One region of the Sphingomonas chlorellae genome, then DNA from elsewhere that is predicted to be linked to it. Evidence: riboswitches for the same ligand, from Rfam matches in the RefSeq annotation. Region 1 holds a riboswitch; the other holds the start of a gene.

What was found. A riboswitch is a leader RNA that binds a small molecule or an ion and turns the genes downstream of it on or off. The one in region 1 is predicted to bind cobalamin.
Region 2: it holds a riboswitch for cobalamin, as region 1 does, so the genes downstream of both, ACT3CF_RS13630 (TonB-dependent receptor plug domain-containing protein) here and metE (5-methyltetrahydropteroyltriglutamate--homocysteine S-methyltransferase) in region 1, are expected to answer to the same signal.

What each region holds. Positions count from the first base shown of each region.
Region 1 covers NZ_JBQXXM010000004.1:121,053-129,295, forward strand. The annotation lists gene ACT3CF_RS11975 (agmatine deiminase family protein) at 1-288, shown strand, start outside; gene aguB (N-carbamoylputrescine amidase) at 383-1,231, shown strand; gene ACT3CF_RS11985 (uracil-DNA glycosylase) at 1,247-1,858, opposite strand; gene folK (2-amino-4-hydroxy-6-hydroxymethyldihydropteridine diphosphokinase) at 1,882-2,388, shown strand; tRNA gene ACT3CF_RS11995 (tRNA-Lys) at 2,379-2,454, shown strand; gene metE (5-methyltetrahydropteroyltriglutamate--homocysteine S-methyltransferase) at 2,548-4,848, opposite strand; cobalamin riboswitch at 4,956-5,164, opposite strand; gene ACT3CF_RS12005 (TonB-dependent receptor plug domain-containing protein) at 5,355-7,799, shown strand; gene ACT3CF_RS12010 (TonB-dependent receptor) at 8,011-8,243, shown strand, end outside.
Region 2 covers NZ_JBQXXM010000005.1:56,226-64,468, reverse strand. The annotation lists gene ACT3CF_RS13650 (acyl-CoA dehydrogenase family protein) at 1-390, opposite strand, end outside; gene ACT3CF_RS13645 (ABC transporter ATP-binding protein) at 689-1,477, opposite strand; gene ACT3CF_RS13640 (FecCD family ABC transporter permease) at 1,468-2,439, opposite strand; gene ACT3CF_RS13635 (ABC transporter substrate-binding protein) at 2,439-3,272, opposite strand; gene ACT3CF_RS13630 (TonB-dependent receptor plug domain-containing protein) at 3,272-5,164, opposite strand; cobalamin riboswitch at 5,289-5,480, opposite strand; gene ACT3CF_RS13625 (methyl-accepting chemotaxis protein) at 5,600-6,937, shown strand; gene ACT3CF_RS13620 (bactofilin family protein) at 6,986-7,405, opposite strand; gene rpsL (30S ribosomal protein S12) at 7,761-8,132, shown strand.

The DNA.
Region 1 (8,243 bases):
GATGCCGCCGCGCGCGCGCAGGCGTTCGGCGTCGAACTGGCGCGCCTGCCCTCGCCCGGCCGCGTGCTCAACGACGAAGGCGAGGTGATCCCCGCCAGCTACATGAACTTCTATATCGGCAACGCCGCGGTGGTCGTGCCGCTGTACGGCACCGACCAGGACGAGGCGGCGGTGGCCGCGCTCGCGGCGCTGTTCCCCGGCCGCACGATCGCGGGACTGCGCGCCGACCATATCCTGACCGGCGGCGGCAGCTTCCACTGCATCAGCCAGCAGATTCCGGCGCGCTGATCCCGACCCGTGCCCCCGTTTCCGGCGTCCGCCGGGACGGGGGCACGGACGCGACGGGGGTGGATTTGCCGCCGCCATCGATTACATGGGCGCCATGACCCAAGTGACCGTCGCGGCGCTGCAGCTGCCCTTCACCAACGACATCGACCACAATATCGCGCAGGTTTCCGAACTGGTGCGCGAGGCCGCCGGCCGCGGTGCGCAGGTGGTGCTGCCGCCCGAGCTGTTCGAGGGCGAATATTTCTGCCGCGTCGAGGACGAGGGGCTGTTCGCCAACGCCAAGCCGGTGGGCGAACACAAGGCGGTGCGGGCGATGCAGGCGCTGGCCGCCGAGCTGGGCATCCATATCCCGACCAGCTTTTTCGAGGCCGACGGGCCGCACCATTACAACAGCCTGGCGATGATCGGCCCCGACGGCAAGGTCGCCGGGGTCTATCGCAAGAGCCATATCCCCGACGGCCCGGGATATGAGGAGAAATTCTATTTCCGCCCCGGCAATACCGGGTTCAAGGTGTGGGACGGCCCCGGCGCCAAGCTGGGCGTCGGCGTGTGCTGGGACCAGTGGTATCCCGAAACCGCGCGCGCGATGATGCTGATGGGCGCCGAGCTGCTCTTTTATCCCACCGCGATCGGCAACGAGCCGCATGACGAGAGCCTCGACACCGCCCGGCTGTGGCGGCGCGCGATGGTGGGCCATGCGGTGTCGAACGTCGTGCCGGTGATCGCCGCCAACCGCGTCGGCACCGAGCATGGCCAGACCTTTTACGGCACCAGCTTCATCTGCGACGAGCGCGGCGACATCCAGGCCGAGCTCGACCGGACCGAGACCGGCGTCATCACCGCGACGCTCGACCTCGACCGGATCAAGCGCCACCGCGCCGCATTCGGCTTCTTCCGCGACCGGCGGCCCGAGCTTTACGGGCGGCTGGTGCAGGACATCTGAGCCGCCGCGGCGCGGTCAGCCGCGCAGCGCGATCGCACGGGCGAACACCGCGTCGAGCATCGCGGGCGTGATGCGGCCGGTATTCTGGTTGTAGCGCGAGCAGTGATAGCTATCGAGCACCACGCGCCCGTCGGGCATGCGGTGCTCGGCACCGTGCGCGAAGCGGGCCTTGGGCAGCTTTCCGCCCAGCGCCTTGACGGTCGACTGGTGCGCGACCTCCCCCAGCGCGATCCAGATCCGCGCGGGCAGCCGTGCCGCATCGGCGGCGAGGAAGTCGCGGCAGCTATGGATTTCGGCGGTCGTCGGCCGGTTTTCGGGCGGCAGGCAGCGGACGGCGTTGAGGATCACCACCCCGTGCGGCCGGCCTTCGTCGGCAAGCCCGGTCCGCGCGAGCGTGGCGAAGAGCATCGCGCCCGATTCATCGCCGGTGAAGGCGAGCCCGGTGCGGTTGGCGCCCGTCCGCCCGGGCGCGAGCCCGACCACCGCGAGCCAGGCATCGGCGTCGCCATGGGGCGGAACCGGCGCGTTCCACCAGTCGGGCTGCGCCGCGCGCAACTGCGCACGCAGCGCGACGAGGCGGGGACAGCGCGGACAATCGCGATTCGGCTGGGGGCTTGGCGTGGACATGCACCCCGGATAGGCAGACGCGCGTGGGAACGACAAGCTATGCCATCGCGCTGGGATCGAACCGGCGGGGACGCCATGGCGGCCCCGAGCGCGAACTGGCGGCAGCGCTCGACGCGCTGGCGGCGCTGGGCAGCGTGCGTCGCGTCGCCCCGGTGATCCGCACCGCGCCGGTGGGGCCGTCGCTGCGACGCTTTGCCAACGGCGCGGCCATTCTGGACACCGGGCTGACGCCGCCGGCGCTGCTCGCGGCGCTGAAGCGAATCGAGCGCGCGTTCGGGCGACGCCGGGGCCAGCCCTGGAGCGCGCGCGTGATCGACCTCGACATCCTGATGTGGTCCGAGGGGGCCTGGGCCGGCCCCGGACTGGTGGTGCCGCACGCGCTGTTCCGGACGCGCCGCTTCGTCCTCGACCCGCTGGTGACGATCGCCGCGGACTGGCGCGACCCGCTGACCGGGCTGAGCGTCCGCCAGCTCCGGACCCGGTTGACCCGAGCCGCCGCCGTGCGTAGGGGCGACGATGTGGGTCCGTAGCTCAGTCGGTAGAGCAAGCGACTTTTAATCGAGAGGTCCCGGGTTCGAATCCCGGCGGACCCACCACCGTCCCCTTTCCGCCTCTCGCTGCCCTTGCCCTGCCGATTGCCCTGCGACGCCGGGGCGGCACGAGGCGCGCGGCCCCGTGCCGCCGGCATGTCAGGCCTCGGCCATCTGTTCGGCGCGCAGCGTCCGCGCCGCGGCGACCATCGCCTCGATCGCGGGGCGCACCTCTTCCCAGCGGCGGGTCTTGAGCCCGCAATCGGGGTTCACCCAGAGCTGGCCGGGCCGCAGATATTCCTGCGCCAGCCGCATCAGCGCGACCATCTCCCACCGCCCGGGGACGCGCGGGGTGTGGATGTCGTACACGCCGGGGCCGATCGCCGCGGGATAGCGATAAAGGGCGAAGGCCTCGAGCAGCTCCATCTGCGAGCGCGCCGTCTCGATCGAGATCACGTCGGCGTCCATCGCCGCGATCGCGGGAAGGATGTCGTTGAACTCCGAATAGCACATATGCGTGTGGATCTGGGTGGCGTCGGCCACGCCCGAGGCGGCGAGACGGAAGCTTGCCACCGCCCAGTCGAGATAGCCCTGCCAGTCGCGCCGGCGCAGCGGCAGCCCCTCGCGCAGCGCAGCCTCGTCGATCTGGACGATGCGCGCGCCGGCGGCCTCGAGGTCGAGCACCTCGTCGCGGATCGCCAGCGCGATCTGGCGGCAGGTTTCGGCGCGCGGCTGGTCGTCGCGGACGAACGACCAGTTGAGGATCGTCACCGGGCCGGTGAGCATCCCCTTCATCGGACGCTTGGTAAGCGACTGCGCATAACGCCACCAGTCGACCGTCATCGCATGCGGGCGCGCCACGTCGCCGAAGAGGATCGGCGGGCGGACGCAACGCGAGCCATAGCTCTGTACCCAGCCGTGCGTGGTGAAGGCAAAGCCGTCGAGTTGCTCGCCGAAATACTGAACCATGTCGTTGCGCTCGAACTCGCCATGGACCAGCACGTCGAGCCCGACCGACTGTTGCCAGCGCACCGCACGCCGGGTCTCGTCGCGGAGGAACGCGGTATAGCCCGCATCGTCGAGTTCGCCGCGATTGTGTGCGGCGCGGGCGCGGCGGACCTCGGCGGTCTGGGGCAAGGAGCCGATCGTCGTGGTGGGAAAGAGCGGGAGGTCGAGCGCGGCCGCCTGGGCGCGGGCGCGCGCGGGCTGATCGGAGGCGCGGCGCACCATCGCCGGCGTCACCGCCGCGAGCCGGGCAGCGACCGCCGGGTTGTGGATGCGCGGGGATCGTGCGCGGCTCTGAACCGCCCGGCGCGCCGCGGCGAGCGGTTCGGCCACGCTGTCACGGCCATGGTTGAGCGCCTGCTTGAGGATCGCCAGCTCGTCGAGCTTCTGGACCGCAAAGGCGAGCCATTGCGCCACCTCGGGGTCGAGCTTGCGTTCGAGCGCGAGATCGAGCGGGACATGGAGCAGCGAGCAGGAGGGCGCGAGCACCAGGTCGCGGCTTGCCGCGACGGGTTCGAGCCGGTCGAGCAGGGCGTCGAGATCGGCGCGCCACACGTTGCGGCCGTCGATCACGCCGAGCGAGAGGAGCAAGTCGCGCGGCGCGGCGCGCAGCAGCGCATCGAGCTGATCGGGCGCACGCACGAGATCGACATGGAGCCCGGCGACCGGAAGCGCCGCGGCCAGCCCCAGATTATCGTCGAGCCCGCCGAAATAGGTCGTCAGCATCAGCCGCACGCCGGTGCGCGCGAGCCGGGCATAGGCGCGCGTGAAGGCGCGGCGCTGAACGTCGGTGAGATCGGTGGCGAGCACGGGCTCGTCGATCTGCACCCACTGCGCGCCGGCCTGGCCGAGCTGGCCGAGGATCGCGACATAGAGGCCGAGCACCGCGTCGAGATAGTCGAACGGATCGACGCCGCGCCCCTTGGCGAGGCTGAGCCAGGTTACCGGCCCGACCAGTACCGGGCGGGTTTCGAAACCCTGTGCGCGCGCCTCGCGATATTCCTCGACCACCTTGAGCCGGTTGAGCGCGAGCCGGTCGCCGAGCGCGAGTTCGGGGACGGTGAAGTGGTAGTTGGTGTCGAACCACTTGGTCATCTCGCAGGCGGTATGGCTGGCATGGCCGTGCGTGCACCCGGCCTCGCCGGTGGTGCCGCGCGCCATCGCGAAATAGGTGTCGAGCCCCGCCTCGCCCGGCGCCGCGCCATAGCGCGACGGCACCGCGCCGAGCATCACGCTCATGTCGAGCACATGGTCGTAGAGCGAGAAGTCGTTCGAGGGCAGCCAGTCGATCCCTGCCCGCTTCTGCCGTGCCCAGCCGGCGGTGCGCAGCGCACCCGCCGCCTCGACCAGCATGGCCTCGGTCGAGCGACCGGCCCAGTAATCCTCAAGCGCGAATTTGAGTTCACGGCGCGGCCCCATGCGCGGGAAGCCGAGCGTGGCAATCGAAACGGTCATCGGTTTCTTCTACCCCGAAGAAGGGCAGGACACCGGGCCGAACGCAGGCGCGCGCGGACGCCGGGCGGCCGCGACAGGCAAGCGGCCAGCCCGGACACCCCGCCGGTGGACGTTATCGCGTCGGAGGCAGGTCTCCTGGCTCGCGGGTCGACGCGGGCGGTCTGGCCTTCCCGGAAGCAGTCGCCTCCAGTGACACGTATCGACCGTCCGCTCACCGCTTACAGTTGCGGGGGCAGCGCCGGAATCGCACCGGCTTCCCGTCTTCGCTTCGGCGCGGCGCGAGACCGGCCGAAGAACCTCGACCCGGCCAGCATCGCGGCACATCGGCAGCGCGTCAAGCCTGATATAAAGATTTCTTTATATCACGTTCCACGCCGTGCCTGGGATCCTCGCGCGCTTTCGCAACCCGCAACGCGGCTTTGCCCGCCGATATATTTTCTAACCAGCGCGCGCGGCGACGAGCCTATAGTCCGATCCGGACAATCAGAATTAGGGGCAATCCAACGATGCGATTCCGCACGACCACGCTGCTTTCGGCCGCCACGCTGGCGCTGGTGCACGCCGCACCGGCATGGGCACAGGACGCGACCGCCGCGGCCGGGGACAAGAATGCGAGCGAGGCCCGTTCGGGCCAGGCAGGCGCCGCGGCAAACGAAGGTGACGTCATCATCGTCACCGGCACGCGCGCGCAGGGCCGTTCGCGGCTCGACACCGCGTCGCCGGTCGACGTGCTCGGCGGCGCGGCGCTGCGCCAGCAGGGAACGACCGAACTCGGCAGCGCGCTGGCTGCAGTGGCGCCGTCGATCGACTTTCCGCGTTCGTCCGCGACGGACGCCACCGACGCAATCCGCCCGGCGACGCTGCGCGGGCTTTCTCCCGACCAGGTGCTGGTGCTCGTCAACGGCGTCCGCGCCAACAGCTCGGCCCAGCTCAACACCAACGGGTCGGTGGGCCGCGGCAGTTCGGCCGTCGACCTCAACACCATTCCGACGGTCGCGCTCGACCGGATCGAGGTGCTGCGCGACGGTGCGTCGGCGCAATATGGTTCCGACGCGATCGCCGGCGTCATCAACCTGCGGCTGCGCGAGGCGCGTGAAGGCGGCGGCGCGTCGGTGACCTATGGCTTTTACGATACCGACATCATCACCGCGCGCGGGCGCCGCCACACGACGGGCGAACCCGCGCTGACGGCGTCGGCGTGGCAGGGCTTCGGCTTCGGCGACGACGGCTATGTCACCGTTTCCGGCGAGTATCTGAACCGCAAGCCGACCAACCGGGCCGATTTCGACCCGCGCGTCACGCCCGCAGGCACGCTGACCGGCCGTTTCGGCGATCCCGAGCTGGAGCAGTATAGCGGGTATGTGAACGCGGGCAAAAGCCTGAGCGATTCGCTCAAGCTCTATGGCTGGGCAGGCTATCAGGACCGCGACAGCAAGGGTGCGGCCTTCCCGCGGCTTGCCAGCGCCGCAGCCGCGGGCGGCGTGGGGGCGATCTACCCCAACGGCTTCCTGCCGATCATCAACACCAAGTCGATCAACGCCAACGGCGCGATCGGGCTGAAGGGCGAGTTCGGCGACTGGTCGACCGACCTCAACCTCGCCTATGGCCGCAACAAGGTGAGTTTCCGGACGCTCAATTCGGCCAACTATGCCTATGGCAGCGCGTCGCCGACCAACTTCTATGACGGCGCAGTGATCTATGACCAGTGGGTCGCGGGTCTCGACGTGTCGCGCAAGTTCGACCTGTTCCGGTCGCTCAACCTCGCCTTCGGCGTCGAGGCGCGGCGCGAGGGGTACAAGATCACCGCGGGCGAGCGCGCCTCCTATGGCTATCCCGAAGGCGCGACGGTGTTCAACCAGACGCCGGGCGCCCAGGGCTTTGGCGGCTTTTCGCCCGCCAATGCGATCGAGCGCAGCCGCAAGAACATTTCCGGCTATATCGACGTCGAGGCGCAGCTGACCGACGCGCTGTTGATCGGCGTCGCGGCGCGCGGCGAGCATTATACCGATTTCGGCGACACCGCGACCGGCAAGCTGTCGCTGCGTTACGACGTGACGCCCTGGTTCGCGCTGCGCGGCACGGCGTCGACGGGCTTCCGCGCGCCGAGCCTGCAGCAGCAATATTTCACCTCGGTCGCGTCGGTCGTGCAGAACGGCGTGCCGGTCACCACGGGTACCTTCCCGTCGGTCGATCCGGTGGCCAAGGCGCTGGGCGGCAAGCCGCTCGAGCCCGAGAAGTCGACCAACCTTTCGTTCGGCACGGTGATCCGCAGCGGCGGGTTCGACCTGACGGTCGACGCCTATCAGATCCGGCTGCGCGACCAGCTGGCGCTTTCCGAGAACATCTCGCGCACGTTCAGCGCCGAGGTGGCAAAGATCCTGGACCCGCTGGGCGTGCCGCAGGCGCGGTTCTTCATCAACGGGCTGCGCTCACGCACGCGCGGCATCGACGTGGTGGCGCATTACCGCTTCGCCACCGCCGCGGCGGGCAAGTTCGACCTGACGCTGGCCGGCAACGTCAACGAGACCGTGATCACGCACGTTCCCAACTCGACCGCGACGCTGGCCAACCCGCCGGTGCTGTTCGGGCGCAACCGCGTGCTGAGCCTGGAGGAAGGCACGCCGGGCGAGAAGCTGACCGGCACGATCGACTGGAGCCTGGGCGATCTGGGCGTCACCGCGCGCGCCACCTATTACGGCAACGTCAACCAGCCGGGTACGACCCCGGCGGCCGACGTCAACAGCGGCAAGCACGTCATCACCGATCTGGAGTTCCGTTACAGCCCGCAAAAGGGGGCGCAGTTCGCGCTGGGCGTCAACAACCTGTTCGACGTCTATCCCGACGCGACGATCGCGGCGAACAATTCGACCGGCGTGGTCGGGTTCCCCTATTACTCGCCCTTCGGTTTCGGCGGGCGCTATCTCTATGTCCGCGCCGGGCTGAACTGGTAAGCGGATACCGGCGGGGACGGCCATGTCCCCGCAACCATCGCCAAGGGAGCGAGCCGAAGCCGAACGGCGGCGGCCGCTCCCTTTTCGATGCGGCAAAGCCACATGCGCCATTTTCGTTGCCGGCGATGCGCGATCGAGGCCGATTGGCGCTTGATACTTTATATCATCCCGTCTAACCGCCACGCAGCTCCCACGATCTAACGGATTGCCCATGCTGCGTTTCCTGCTTCTTGCCTCTGCCGCCATCGTCTCCCCGCCCGCGTTTGCCGACGGCAGCGACACGACCGCGCCGGCCGGCGCGACGGCGACGCAGGACCATGACGCGCCCAATGCCGAAATCGTCGTCACCGGCACGCGCGCGCGCGCCAATGTCGACGTGCTCGGCGGCACGACGGTGCTCGCCAAGGAAGAACTGACGCGCGAGATGCGCTCGACGATCGGCGA
Region 2 (8,243 bases), on a different contig from region 1:
ACCCGGCTCGGTCAGGCAATAGCTGGCGATCATGTCCATCGTGACGAGGCTGGGCAGATATTTGCCCTTCAGCGCGTCGCTGCCGAACCGGTCGATCATCCACGCCGCCATGTTGTGGATCGAGATGAAGGCGCTGGTCGACGGGCAGCCATAGGCCATCGCTTCCATGATCAGCGCGGCCTCCAGTCGGCCCAGCCCGATCCCGCCGCTCTCCTCGGCGACATAGATCGCGCCGAAGCCCAGTTCCGCGGCAGCCTTGATCGTGTCGCGCGGGAAGATGTGCTTCTCGTCCCATTCGGCGGCAAAGGGGGTGATCGCGTCGGCGGTGAACTTGCGCGCCATCTCCTGGATCGCGCGCTGGTCGTCGGTCAGGTCGAACGGGTGGGTCATGGGGTCTCCGCAAGGCCGGCACGAAGCTGTCCGGATTGGCATTGGCGAAGCACGAGCCGGGATGCGGCGATCCTGCCGACAGGCCGCGGCGCGGTGACTGCACGCCGAAAGACCGGTGACGCGGACGCCGCGCGCCGCACGTCGCGTGCGGGCACGATCGCGACCGCGCACGATCCTCTCCATCCTGCCTGGCCGGGTTCCCGTCCGGGCCCGACTCGTTCTTCTGTAATTTTGTTGCGCATGGCATAGCGCGACGCGCGTGTCAGCCCCCCGTTCGGACAGGCGCGCGAGTCGCGCCTCAGTCCGTCGCCGCGGCGACGCGGCCGATCGGAACGGGGAGCAGCCGGCCCTCGGCATCGCCGATCACCATCACCTCCACGCCGAATGCCTCGCGCAGCGGGCCGTGCGCCAATGCCGTCTGCGGCGGGCCAAAGGCGATCACGCGCCCTTCCTTCAACAGCAGCACCTCGTCGGCCGCGCGCGCCGCCTGGATGAGGTCATGGAGCACGATCACCACGCCCGTCCCCGTCGCGGCCAGCGCACGCAGCTGGTCGAGCACCGCCAGCTGGTGCACCGGGTCCAGGCTCGCCAGCGGCTCGTCGGCGAGCAGCCAGTGCGGTTCGCCCGCCAGCACGCGCGCCAGCAACACGCGGGCGCGCTCGCCGCCCGAAAGCTGGTCGACAGTGCGGGTCTGTAGGCTGTCGGTCGCCGTCGCGGCGAGTGCGGTGTCGATCGCCGTGCTGTCTGCCTCGTCCGGCGCGACGAAGGGCGCGCGGTGCGGCAACCGCCCCAGCGCGACCAGTTCGCGCACCCCCAGGTTCCAGTGGACCGCCGCGTCCTGCGGCAGATAGCCGATCCGCTGCGCCCGTTCGCGCGGGCTCAACCGGCTGACCAGCCTGCCGCCCAGGCGCACCTGCCCGCCATCGGGGTCGCGCAGGCCTGCCATCGTGCGCAGCAGCGTCGATTTGCCCGACCCGTTCGGGCCCAGGATCGCCGTCACCCGGCCGGGGCGAAACAGCGCGTCGACGCCGTGCAGCACCGTCCGGCCGCGCAGGCGGACTTCCAGCTTGGTAACGCTCAGATCCATGCCGACCGCCGCATTTTCAACAAAAGGGCAAAGAAGAAGGGCGTGCCGATCAGCGCCATCGCGACGCCCAGCCGCACCTCGCTCGCGCCGGGGGCCAGCCGCACCAGGCTGTCCGCCGCGAGCACCAGCGCCGCGCCGCCCAGCGCGCTCGGCACCAGCAATGCGCTCGGTCGTGCGCCGGCGAGCGGTCGCATCAGGTGCGGCACGATCATGCCGACAAAGCCGACCACGCCCGTCACCGCCACGCTCGCGCCGACGATCAATGCGGTGCCGGTGACGACGAGCAGTTGCAGCTGCGTGAGATTGACGCCCATCGAACGCGCCGCATCCTCGCCCAGCGACAGTGCGTCGAGTGCGCGTCCCGTCGCCAGCAACAGTATCGATCCCGCCGCGATGCACGGCAGCGCGAGCTGCGCCTCGGCAAAGCTGCGGTCGGTCAGCGCTCCCATGATCCAGTCGATCACCTCGGCCGTCGCGAACGGGTTGGGCGCGATCGAGATCAGGAATGCGGTGAGCGCGCCCGAAAGGCTCGCGAGCACCGTTCCGGCCAGGATCAGCGCCACCGCGCCCCCCGCGCGCCAGGCGAGCAGCGCCAGCAGCGCAAGTGCCGCCCCCGCGCACAGCATCGCCGCGACGAACAGGGGCAGGGGGGTGGTCACGCCCGCCAGCACGATCGCCGCGACCGCGCCCAGCGCCGCGCTCGATGAAACGCCCAGTACCGCCGGGTCGGCCAGCGGGTTGCGCAGATAACCTTGCAGCACCGCGCCGCTCAGCCCTAGTCCGGCGCCGATAGCGAGCCCCAGCAGCGCGCGCGGCAGGCGCAGTTCGGCGATGATGAACCACCGCGGATCATGGCTGAACCAGGCGGCGGCGGGCACCCACACCTTGCCGGCGGCGAGTGAGGCGACGAACAGCAGCGCGACCGCGCCCGCCAGCGCGGCGATCAGTCCGGCCCGGCGCATCACCGCACCTCCCGCCGGATCTGCGCGAGCCGGTCGAGCGCGCGCGCGATCACCGGACCGCCGCAATTGACCAGCGTGCGGTCGAAGCGCGCCTGGACGACGGGCGCCCCCGATCGTGCGACCGCCCATTCGCGCAGCGCCGCCGCGCGCGACCCGGCGGCCCGCCCGGGCGGCTCGGGCGCCATCATCACGCGCGGCGGGTCTGCGATGACGCGCTCGGCCGACAGATAGCCGGTGTGCATCAGCCCATAATGCGCGGCATGGTCGGAAAAGCCGGCCTGCGTCATCATCTCGTCGAGCAACGTGCCCCCTCCGCTCACCAGGTTGCCGCCGATCCACAACAGCGCGGGCACCGGCGGCCCGGCGTCGCGCGCGGCGGCGCGGGCACGCGCCTCGGCCGCCTCGATTCGCGCGACGATCGCCTCGCCGCGTGCCTGCGCGCCCGTGGCGGCCGCGATCTCGCGTACATCGGCGATACTCCCCGCGATCGTGGCCGGCATGCCGACATACAGCGTGCGCAGCCCGGCGCGGGCATAGGCCTCGCGCGTCGCCGGCGGGGTGAAACGGCTCGCGATCACCAGGTCGGGGCGCATCGCGATGATTTCTTCGGCGGTGCCGCGATTGGCGCGGAACCGTGCCGCGACCGCGGGCGGGATCGAGCTCGCCGCCGGGTCGTGCGAATAATGGCTGATCGCGGCGATCCGCTCGGGCGCGACCAGTTCGACCAGCACCGCGTCGGCGCACGGGTTCGTCGAGACGATTCCGCCGCCGCGCGGGGCCGGCGCCGCCGCGCATCCGGCTGCGATCAGGCAGAGGAGCGCGGCGGCACGCATCAGTTGAGCCGCAGCCGGACGCCGCCGAACGCGGTGCGGCCCTGGGTGCCGTACCCGCGAACCACGGTATAGCCGCGGTCGAACAGGTTATCGACGCGGCCGAACAGCTCGACCTGGCGTGTCAGCGGCACCGAGCCGCGGATGCCGACGAGCGTATAGCCGTCGAGCTTGTAGCTGTTCGCGGCATTGTCGAAGCTGTCGCCGACCATCAGCAGCGTCGCGCCCAGGCTCGGTCCCCCCTCGCCGAAGCGATAGTCGGCCGAAAGGCTGCCGATGTCGTTGGGCCGCCGCGCCAGGTCTTTGCCGAAATTGGCGTCGTTCGAACGGTTCTGCGCATTGAGGTGCGTATAGCTCGCACGCAGCGTCAGCGCGGTGACAGGATTGGCTTCCAGTTCGAGCTCGACGCCGCGCGTGCGCGACTTGGCGATGTTGAAATATCTGTAGGTGCGCGGATCGAAGTCGATCTGGTTCTCGGTGTCGCGCTGGAACCAGGTCACGCCGGCCCGGATGTTGCCCGGCAGCGTCTGGCGCACGCCCGCCTCGAAGCTCTCGGCGGTTTCGGGCTTCAGCGTCGCCAGGCCATAGTCGCTGAACCGCTGGTACAGCGTCGGCGCCTTGAACCCGTCGCCATAGCTTGCGTGCAGCACCGTTCCCGTGCCGACGCGCAGCGCGGCGTTGCCGTTCCACGTCCAGTGGTTGCCGAAACCGCTGTGATCGTCGTTGCGCACGCCCGCGCTCAGCGTCAGCGCCTCGACCGGGGTCAGGATCGCCTCGCCGTAAAAGCTGGTGATGTCCTGGCTCTTGCTCAGCTTGCTCTGGTCGAAATAGCGGCTGGTCTCGTGCTCCGCCCCTGCGATCAAGCGCAGCATCCCCAGCGTCGCGTCGCCCTGATAGGCATAGCGTTCGCTGCGGCCGCGATAGGAATAGAGCGGCGCGCTGCCCGTCGCCGGGTCGTAATTGTCGCGGTTGACGTCGGCGATCGTGAACGACACCCGGTGCTTGACCGGGCCGGTCACGGCATTGAGCCCGGCATAGCCATAGACTTCCTGGATCGTCGAATATTCGGCCGTGTCGGCAAAGCTGTAGCTCGGCGCCGGGAAGCCGTCGAGTTCGACCTTCGAATGCGCGTAATAGGCGCGCAGGTCGGCCTCGAGCCCGTCGATGATCTTCACGGTCAGCCGCCCGGTCGCACCGAACTGGCGATAGCCGTCCTTTTCGGTGCCGACGGCGGCCTGCGAAATGCCGTCGGTGCGGAAATAGCCGGCGGTCACCGCGCCCTGCACGCGGTCGTTGCCCGCCGCGACCGCGCCGGTGGTGCTCACCTGGTTGGCGCTGCCATATTCGGCCGATGCGCGCGCGGCGAGACCGTTGACCGGCTGCTGGGTGACGACGTTGACGACGCCGCCGATCGCCTGGCTTCCCCATGCGACGGCATTGGCACCGCGCAGCACCTCGACACGCTCGATCGAACTGGTGAGCAGGTTGCCGAAATCGAAGCCGCCGCCCGGCTGCGAGGGATCGTTCACGCGCACGCCGTCGATCAGCACCAGCGTCTGGTCGCTCTCGGCGCCGCGGATGCGCAGGCTCGTCACCGAGCCGGGGCCGCCGTTGCGCGTTACCGAAACGCCCGCGGTCGTCGCCAGCAGGTCGGAGAGCGCCACCGTCTGGCGCTGCTCGATCTCGGCACGGTCGATCACCGTCACCGATCGCGCGGTCTCGTCGACCGGCTGCGACACGCCGCTCGCGACGACGACGATCGTGTCCGAATCGGCGCGCTCGGTCGCATCGTCGGCATTGGCGGGGGTGGGGGCGGCGGCGGGAAGCGCGGCGGCATGTCCCGGCAGGGGCAGCATCGCGGCGGTGGCAAGGAACAGGTAGTTGCGTATGGACACAGGCTTCAGACACCCTGAATCGGGGCCGCCGCCGGGGCATCGCTGCCCGCGCGTCGACCCTAGGTTTGGTGTCGCTCGCGCGGGGATTTCTCTCCCCGTTCGCCCGGTGCACCCCGCCCGCGCGAAGGAATCGACTGTGACCGGGCAGGTCTCCTGGCTCGCGGGTCATCGCTTCTGCGCGGCCTTCCCGGAGACTGGCTCCAGTGGCCCGTGATGCGCAGCGGCTCGCCGTTCACAGTTGCGGGGGCAGCCTCGGATTTCCACCGAGTTCCCTTTTCATCCCCTTTGGGGGGACACCCGTCACGCCGCCGTCTCTAGGCGGGCGCCGCCGGTGCCGCAATGGCGAAGATCGTCATCCCGCAGCCGCGCAGCTGTCGTATCACTGTCATCAACGGTAAGGGTGCCGTTTACCCTCCGGGCCTATCGCACTGCATCATGCGACCTGCCCAGCTAGCCGCCGCCGAACCGGTCCCGCCGACCCCGCCTGCCGCCTGTCCGGCGGACTGGCTCGATCCGGCCGAACTCGATCCGCCCGCGCTGATCCCGGGCGATTCGCTGTTCCGCGCGATCGAGGCGTTCAACGCCGACACCGAATTGCGGATGATGCCCGTGGTCGACGCCGATCGCCGTCCGCTCGGCGCGATCTTCGAAAAGGATCTGCGCCGGCTGCTGCTCAATCCGTTCGGTCATGCGCTGCTGCGCAACCCCAGCTACGGCCATGAAGTCGAACGCCATGTCCGTCCCTGTCCGGTGGCCGAGGTGACGGGCGATGTCGCCGCGCTGATCGCCACCTATCGCGCCGCGGCGGGGAGCGAGGGGATGATCCTCACCCGCGGCGGCCGGCTTCATGCGGTGATCGGCAACCGTCGCCTCGTCCATCTGGCTGCCGAGCATGAGCGCCGGGCCGCCCAGGCGCGGCTGGCGCGCGCCGACCGGATCGAGCGCGCCAGCGATGCCTTCGAGGCCGAGGTGGCGTCGCTGTCGAGCGCGCTCGGCATGCTTGCCGCCGCGCTGCAGGCCGACGCCCAGGGGGGCGCCGATCGTGCTGCCGACCTGGGCGACCGCGCGGTCGCGGTCGCGTCGGCCGCGTCGCAGACGCGCGACAACATGGCCGACATCGCCGTGCAGGGGCGGGCGCTCGCCGATTCGCTTCGCGCGATCCTCGGCGAAAGCGAGGCGGCGCGTTCGGCCGCGGCGCGTGCATCCGATCTGGTTGCCCAGGGCAGCGCGCGGACCCGCGAACTGCTCCGGGCTGCCCAGTCGATCGATTCGGTGATCGGCCTCATCAGCGAGATCGCGCGCCAGGTGAACCTCCTCGCGCTCAACGCGACGATCGAGGCCGCGCGGGCGGGCGAGGCGGGGCGGGGGTTCACCGTCGTCGCGAACGAGGTGAAACAGCTTTCGACCCAGACGGGCACCGCCGCCGCGCGCATCGCGGCGCACGTCGCCGACATCCGCCACGGCATCGACGCGGTGGCGCTGGGGCATGCCGAGGTCGAATCGGTCATCGGCGCGATGCTCCGGCTCGCCGGCGGCGTGCGCGGTGCGGTCGCCGAGCAGGAAGAGGCGACCAGCCGCATCGCCCGAAACGTCGACGAGACGCTTCAGGCCGCAACCGCGATCCGCCATGATGTCGAGGCGATCGGCGGCGCCTCGCGCGCCACCGCCGACGGGGCCACGGCGATGCGGACGATGGCCGAGCAGTTGCGCGAGGGCGCCGTCGCGCTGTCGGGCGCGTTCGACGCGTTCGTCGCGGAACTCCACCGCGCCTGACGCCGCGCGCCGCCGTTCAGCCGCACCCGGTTCAGCCCGCGCCGCCGGTCAGGCGTTGCCGCCGTCGGCGCCCGCACTCTCGCCCGCGGCGCCGACGCGCTTCAGCCGTCCGTCGACATGCCCACCCGATTCGATCGTGATCGCCTCATATTCGACGTCGCCGACGATCCGCGCGGTGCGCTCGACGGTCAGCGTCTTGGCGCGCACCGATCCTTCGATCGTGCCGGCGATCCGCGCGGTGTCGGCGGTGACGCTGCCGTTGATGCGGCTCCCCGCGCCCTGCGCCAGCGCGGCGCACGTCACGTCGCCCTCGACACGGCCGTCGATGTGAAGCTCCGATTCGGCCTGGATGTTGCCGGTGATCGACACGTCGCTGCCCAGCACCGAAAACATGGCGCTTCCCCGCGCGCCGCTTGCGCTCTGGCCCACGGCGGCGGTATCGCGCCCGCCGCGATTGCTGTTGAACATCCCCACTTCACCGGCGCCCCCCGGCGCCGCTCCCTTGCCCCTCGCGCCGCCATGGCGCGTCCGGGCGGCCGCCGCCTAGCATGAACCGCCGCGCCGCGGCACCATGCAAAAGGGCGTAGGGAGGGGCGTGCCCCGGCCGGCCCTGCCGCCAGCCCATTGACCCCTTGCCGCGCCGTCGCTATAGGCCGCGCGTTCCGCGAGGGGCCTCATGGGCCGAAAAGCCTTGTGGCGCATATATTGAGCTGAACGTTGCTGGAGACGCAATGGTCCGGGCGGCTTGAGGCCACCGGGGCCTTTTCGTGTTCTCTTGGTACAGGGCTCCAGCAAAGTAACCGTTTGAAAGGTGAAGGGCTTCATGCCGACGATCAACCAGCTGGTCCGCAAGGGCCGCGAACTGCAGAAGGTCAAGTCCAAGGTTCCTGCGATGGAGCAGAACCCGCAGAAGCGTGGCGTCTGCACCCGTGTCTACACGACGACTCCGAAGAAGCCGAACTCGGCACTTCGCAAGGTGGCCAAGGTCCGTCTGACCAACAGCCGCGAAGTCATCAGCTACATCCCCGGTGAGGGCCACAACCTTCAGGAGCACTCGGTGGTCCTGATCCGCGGCGGCCGTGTGCGCGACCTTCCCGGCGTGCGCTACCACGTCCTGCGCGGTGTGCTCGATACCCAGGGTGTCAAGGACCGCAAGCAGAGCCGCTCGAAGTACGGCGCCAAGCGTCCGAAGTGATCCCGCCGGGGGCGGGCGTTTTCGCCGTGTCGCCTGCGGGTGATCCGGCGCGTGCTCCAGCCCCCGTCCAGCGAAGCCAAAGTAAGCCCCGGACAGGTTCCGGACCAGCTG